Regions from separate parts of the Streptomyces sp. NPDC002181 genome, predicted to be linked through region 1. Evidence: riboswitches for the same ligand, from Rfam matches in the RefSeq annotation. Region 1 holds a riboswitch; the other holds the start of a gene.

Region 1 (3,400 bases):
CGCCTCCGGGCAGCACGAAGGGCCCGCACCCCTCCTCCGAGGTGCGGGCCCTTCGTGTGTATGCGTCGGTGGTCGATCGCGCCGGGACTAGACGGCGAGCTTGACCATGTCCGCCTGCGGACCCTTCTGGCCCTGCGAGATCTCGAACTCGACCCGCTGACCCTCTTCAAGGGTGCGGTACCCGTCCATCTGGATGGCGCTGTAGTGGACGAACACATCCGCACCACCGTCGACCGCGATGAAGCCGTAGCCCTTCTCCGCGTTGAACCACTTGACGGTGCCCTGAGCCATGCCTAACTCCCCTATTACTGGCCCTTGCGCAGGACCGCACTTCGCGGTCCCGGGTCAGAACTTGCGCCGGAACGCCTCGACCGGGGCTGAATGTATCCGCACCGCTGCTGTCTGCAACAGGTCAATCCGACGAGAATTCTGGACACGGGGATACATTGAAATACAGTGAAAAGTTGGCATATTCTCGGGCAACTCGGACCCGGCATATCTCGCCAAAGCCCCATACCGCACTCGGACATTGACTCAATGTCAACCATCACTCGACCCGCTCATATGCGGCGGGCAAGAACAGCGGAGGGGACTTCCCCAACCCTACCGCGCCCAATCAAGCAGAATTACCCCCTCCGCTTTTACCGGAGGGGGTAATTCTGAGGCTTTCGCCGGTCAGCAGCCGCCCGCGACGGCGGGGATGATCGAGACGCCCGCGCCGTCCGGCGTCACCGCGTCCAGACCACCCTCGAAGCGCACGTCGTCGTCGTTGACGTAGACGTTCACGAAGCGGCGCAGCTTGCCCTGGTCGTCCAGGACGCGGGCGGCGATGCCCGGGTGGTTCGCCTCCAGGGAGGCGATGACCTCGGAGAGGGTCGCGCCCTCGGCGGAGACCTCGGCCTGGCCGCCGGTGTAGGTGCGCAGGATGGTGGGGATGCGGACGTTGACGCTCATGGCGCTACTGCCTTTCCGGGTTTGCAGGTATGGGTCGGGTCGGGCTCAGGCCAGGCCGGCGGCGCGGAACGCGTCCAGGCTCGGGCGGATGGTGGCGGTCTGCCCGCTGTCCGCGGCCACCGCCTCCAGGGTCTTGAGACCGTCACCGGTGTTGAGGACCACCGTGGTCAGCGCCGGGTCGAGCTGCCCGTTCTCGATGAGCTTCTTGGTCACGCCGACGGTCACGCCGCCCGCGGTCTCGGCGAAGATGCCCTCGGTCTGCGCGAGGATCTTGATGGCCTCGACGACCTGCTCGTCGGTGACGTCCTCGACGTAGCCGCCCGTACGGCGGGCGATGTCCAGGACGTACGGGCCGTCGGCCGGGTTGCCGATGGCGAGCGACTTGGCGATGGTGTTCGGCTTCTGCGGGCGGACCACGTCGTGGCCGGCCTTGAACGCGGTGGAGACCGGGGAGCAGCCCTCGGCCTGCGCGCCGAAGATCTTGTACGGCTTGTCCTCGACGAGCCCGAGCTTGATCAGCTCCTGCAGACCCTTGTCGATCTTCGTCAGCTGCGAGCCGGACGCGATCGGGATCACGATCTGGTCGGGCAGCTGCCAGCCGAGCTGCTCGCAGATCTCGTAGGCGAGGGTCTTCGAGCCCTCGCCGTAGTACGGGCGCAGGTTGACGTTGACGAAGCCCCAGCCCTCGCCCAGCGGGTCGCCGATGAGCTCGGAGCAGAAGCGGTTGACGTCGTCGTAGTTGCCCTCGATGCCGACGAGGTCGCCGCCGTACACACCGGCCATGACGACCTTGCCCTGCTCCAGGTCGTGCGGGATGAACACGCAGGAGCGGAAGCCGGCCCGGGCGGCCGCGGCGCCGACGGCGCCGGCCAGGTTGCCGGTGGAGGAGCAGGACAGGGTGGTGAAGCCGAAGGCGCGGGCGGCCTCGACGGCGATGGCGACGACGCGGTCCTTGAAGGAGTGCGTCGGGTTGCCGGAGTCGTCCTTGACGTACAGCTTGCCGGTGAAGCCGAGCTCCTTGGCCAGGTTGGCCGCGTCCACGAGCTTGGTGAAGCCGGGGTTCAGGCTGGGCTTGGAGGCCACGTCCGCGGGGACGGGCAGCAGCGGGGCGTAGCGCCAGATGTTGTTCGGGCCGGCCTCGATCGCCGCGCGCAGCGCTTCCGGGTCGCCGGTCGGCAGGTCGTAGGCGACTTCCAGCGGACCGAAGCACTCGACGCAGGCGAAGATGGGTCCGAGCTCGAAACGGGTACCGCACTCACGACACGAGAGGCCGGTGGCAGGTCCGAGATCGACAGAGGTGGCAACAGTCTGTGCAGCCATGATGGCGAGGCCCTTTCTCCTCATCTTCCCCATGGCGCACTTCGCCATGAGACGGAATTGGCACCTTCCCTAGCCGGGGACCTCGCTGCCGCAAGCAGGCGCGAGAACCGACTGGAGGGTTGCCGGGGCTTCAACGGGCCGTGTCCCTCTGCCCCTCTGGATGAGCGGTATGGCACCGGGTTGCGCGCAGGATGCGCGTCCGGGCGTTTGTGCGCGGGGACCCCCGGCATGCGGTGGTCCTTCGCGTTGTTCAAGACTGTAACCGAAGGTGCGGATGGTTGAGACGGCCGTCCGAACCGCGAGATGGATCCTATTTCGGCCGAAACCGCCGAGGGGCGACGGACCGCCGACGGACGACCAGGGAGTGCTGAACGTGCTGGAAGAGGTGGAGCGCTGGTTCGCGGACCGCTCCTGGTCCGCGGCCGACCGACCGCTCGACCAGCTGCTCTGCGCCAAGCGGGCGGCGGGCACCACGGTCAGCGTGGTGCTGCCCGCGCTCGACGAGGAGGAGACGGTCGGCGCGATCGTCGAGGTGATCCGGCGCGATCTGATCGACGGGCTGCCGCTGCCGCTGGTCGACGAACTGGTCGTGATCGACTCGGGCTCCACCGACCGGACCGCCGAGGTGGCCGCGAAGGCGGGCGCCCGGGTGGTGCACCGCGACGACATCCTGCCGCGGATCCCGGCCGTGCACGGCAAGGGCGAGGTGCTGTGGCGCTCGCTGCTGGCGACCACCGGGGACGTCGTCTGCTTCGTGGACGCGGACCTGCGGGACTTCTCCTCCGCCTTCGTGTCCGGGATCGTCGGCCCGCTGCTGACCGAGCCGGACGTGCAGTTCGTCAAGGCCATGTACGAGCGCCCGCTGGGGGACGCCCCCGGCCAGGGCGGCCGGGTCACCGAGCTCGTCGCCCGTCCCCTCCTCAATCTGCACTGGCCGCAGTTGGCCGGCTTCGTCCAGCCGCTGGGCGGCGAGTACGCCGTGCGCCGGTCCCTGCTGGAACGCCTGCCCTTCCCCGTCGGGTACGGGGTGGAGCTCGGCCTGCTGGTGGACGCCCTGCACACGGTCGGCCTGGACGCGCTGGCCCAGGTGGACGTGGGCGTACGGCTCCACCGCCACCAGGACGGC
Region 2 (3,400 bases), on a different contig from region 1:
ATCGCCGCGCTGGACAGCGTCAGCGAGGTCTACTCCGTCACGGGGACGTACGACCTGATCGCCCTGGTCCGCGTGGCCCGCCACGAGAACCTGGCGGACATCATCCCGGGCCGCATCAGCAAGATCCCGGGCGTCGAGGCGACGGACACGCACGTGGCCTTCCGCACCTACTCCCAGCACGACCTGGAAGCGGCCTTCGCGATCGGCCTCGACGCGTAGCGAGCCCTCAGAGGCGGGGCAGGCCCTCCCCGGCCCGCGCGGGCCGGCCCTCTGCGAGCCGGAAGACGTACCCGCGCAGGTGGTCCTCCAGGCCGCGGTCGATGTGGGCGACGTACACCCGCGCCCCGGCGGCGGCATCGTTCCTCCAGTCGCCGCGGGCAGTGGCCCACGGAACACGAACTCACTGCCGTACTCGTCCTCGTACATGACGTGGTCGGGCGCGCACTGGCGCCCGGTGAGGCAGGTGTCGGTGCTGGCCGCGTAGAAGGGGCCCGGCACACCGCGCCGGTCCCGCTGCTCCCAGCCGTCGGGCGCCGGCCCGGACCAGTCCCGGCTCACCCGGTCCCCCCGCCACAGCGGATGCTGCTCACCCGCCATGGCGCGAACGGTCGGTACCGGGTCCCAGTACGTCATGATCCGCAGAGTCTCACACGGCCGGGACGCAGCGGCCCTCCTCCGTGCGGTACTGCCACTTGGCTCCGGAGGTGACCAGTTCCTTCACGGCGCCGACGAAGCGGTCGACGTGCTCGTCCGGGGTCCCGGCGCCGAAGCTGACGCGGATCGCGTTGAGGGAGCGCTCGCCCGGGGCCGCCTCGGGGGCTCCGCATTCGCCCTGGGCCTGGGGCTCGCTGCCCAGCAGGGTGCGGACCAGCGGGTGGGCGCAGAACAGGCCGTCGCGGACGCCGATCCCGTACTCCGCCGACAGCGCCGCCGCGAAGTGCGAGCTGTTCCAGCCGTCGACCACGAAGGAGATGACGCCGACCCGCGGGGCGTCGTCCCCGAAGAGGGAGAGGATCCGGACCGCCGGGACCTCCGCCAGGCCCTCGCGGACCCTGTCGATGAGGTGGCGCTCGCGGGCGACGAGGTCGTCGAAGCCCGCCTCGGTCAGGGCCTTGCAGGCGGAGGCGATCGAGTACACCCCGATCACGTTCGGGGAGCCGGCCTCGTGGCGGGCCGCCGTGGTGTGCCACTCGACGTCCACGCCGCCGTCCGCGCGGCGGGCGACCTTCCGGGAGGCCCCGCCGCCGGCCAGGTACGGCTCCGCCTGCTGGAGCCAGTCCGCCCGGCCGGCCAGCACGCCCGAGCCGAACGGCGCGTACAGCTTGTGCCCGGAGAAGGCCACCCAGTCCACGTCCAGCTCCTGCACGGAGACGGGGTGGTGCGGGGCCAGCTGGGCGGCGTCCAGGACGATGCGCGCGCCGTGGGCGTGCGCCGCGGCGGCCAGCTCCTTCACCGGCCACAGCTCACCGGTGACGTTGGACGCGCCGGTGACGCAGACCAGCGCGGGACCGTAGGGGTCCCGCTGCGCGAGCGCCCGCTCCAGGGTCTCCACGGCCTGGGCCGGGGTCCGCGGCGCGTTGAGGTACGTGACCTGCGCGTCCCCCCACGGCAGGAGCGAGGCGTGGTGCTCGGTCTCGAACACGAACACCTGGCAGCCGGCCGGCAGCACGGCGGCGAGCAGGTTCAGCGAGTCGGTGGTGGACCGGGTGAAGATCACCTGGTCGGACGGACGGCAGTCGAGGAACCCGGCGACCGTGGCCCGGCTCTGCTCGAAGAGGTCCGTGGACAGCTGGGAGAGGTAGCCCGCGCCGCGGTGGACGCTGCCGTAGTACGGGGCGTACGCGGCGACGTCGTCCCAGACCCGCTGGAGCGCCGGGGCGCTGGCCGCGTAGTCGAGGGCCGCGTACGTGACCTCGCCGCCGGTGACGAGCGGGACGGTGACGTCCCGGCCGAGGACCGGCAGCGGCCCGGTGCAGGCGGGGTCGGCGGAGTCGGTCACGGCGGTGGCGGCGGTGGTGGTGGCGTTCGGGTACGTGGACATGGCGGTATCTCCCGGCAGGACAGGCTGAATGGCTTCGGACGGCCCGTACGCGGGTGCACGCGGCACACGCATCCCGGAAACGGGTGCGCGGATGCACGGGTGCGAGTGGTACGGGGATTGCCTCGACGCGCGGACGGCTCAGGACCGCACGGAGGGTGAAGAAGGGGCGGAGTCGCCCTATCGCATTCGCTTGCTCACGGAAAAGCTCCTCGAGAGACCAGGACCCCTGGTGTCGAGGGATCCGCGCTTGCCGCAGGCCTTTCTGCCTGCGACCTGGTCATCACCCGGGGCACCCCGCCACGGAAGGAGGGTTGCCGGACAGCAAGCCGGGGCCAAAACGCTGTCACTCGTGACCTGGTCAGCATCCTGCCACAAGATCCCCCGCGCACAAGACCCCGGTCCGCATGGTGATACGCGCGAACCGGGGTCCTGGCCGGAATCGGTCAGGCGTTGCTGGCCGCCACCCAGCGGTCCAGGGCCGCCCGGGCCGCGCCCGAGTCGATGGACTCCGCGGCGCGGGCGATCGCGGTGCGGATCTGGTCCTCCAGGGAGCCCGCGCCCGGGTCCAGGGCCACCAGGGCCGCCGCCGCGTTCAGCAGCACCGCCTCGCGCACCGGGCCGCTCTCGCCGGCCAGCAGCCGGCGGGCGACGTCCGCGTTGTACGAGGCGTCCGCGCCCCGCAGCGCCGAGACGTCGACCAGCGGGATGCCGACGTCGCGCGGGTCGAACGGCTGCTCGTCCACCCGGCCGTCGCGGACCCACCACACGCGGGAGGTCGCCGTCGTCGTCAGCTCGTCCAGGCCGTCGTCACCGCGGAACACCAGCGCCGAGGAGCCCCGCTCCGCCAGCACGCCCGCCACGATGGGCGCCACCCGCGGGTCCGCGACACCCGTGGCCTGCGCCCGTACGCGCGCCGGATTGGTCAGCGGGCCGAGGAAGTTGAACGTGGTCCGGATGCCCAGCTCCTTGCGGGCCGCCGCCACGTGCCGCAGCGCCGGGTGGAACTTCACCGCGAAGCAGAAGGTGATGCCGGCCTCCTCCGCGACCTCGACCACCCGCGCCGGGGTGAGGTCCAGGTTGACGCCGAGCTTCTCCAGCACGTCCGAGGAGCCGCTCTCCGAGGACGCGGCCCGGTTGCCGTGCTTGACGACCTTGGCGCCCGTACCGGCCACGACGATGGAGGACATCGTCGAGATGTTCACCGTCTTGGCACCGTCGCCGCCCGTGCCGACGATGTCCACCGTCCGGCCCGGCACCTCGATCAGGTTGGCGTGGTCGTACATCGACCGTACGAGGCCGTTGATCTCCGAGACCGTCTCCCCCTTGGCGCGCAGCGCCACCACGAAGCCGGCGATCTGG

What was found. A riboswitch is a leader RNA that binds a small molecule or an ion and turns the genes downstream of it on or off. The one in region 1 is predicted to bind S-adenosylmethionine.
Region 2: linked by a shared signal. The riboswitch ahead of ACFYXV_RS22685 (aminotransferase class V-fold PLP-dependent enzyme) and the one ahead of thrC (threonine synthase) in region 1 are both predicted to bind S-adenosylmethionine.

The regions. Positions count from the first base shown of each region.
Region 1 covers NZ_JBIASC010000012.1:142,581-145,980, forward strand. The annotation lists gene ACFYXV_RS26455 (cold-shock protein) at 88-291, opposite strand; gene ACFYXV_RS26460 (MoaD/ThiS family protein) at 676-954, opposite strand; gene thrC (threonine synthase) at 1,000-2,274, opposite strand; SAM riboswitch class I at 2,292-2,441, opposite strand; gene ACFYXV_RS26470 (glucosyl-3-phosphoglycerate synthase) at 2,648-3,400, shown strand, end outside.
Region 2 covers NZ_JBIASC010000009.1:197,462-200,861, reverse strand. The annotation lists gene ACFYXV_RS22690 (Lrp/AsnC family transcriptional regulator) at 1-219, shown strand, start outside; gene ACFYXV_RS22685 (aminotransferase class V-fold PLP-dependent enzyme) at 647-2,041, opposite strand; SAM riboswitch class IV at 2,280-2,396, opposite strand; gene trpD (anthranilate phosphoribosyltransferase) at 2,485-3,400, opposite strand, start outside.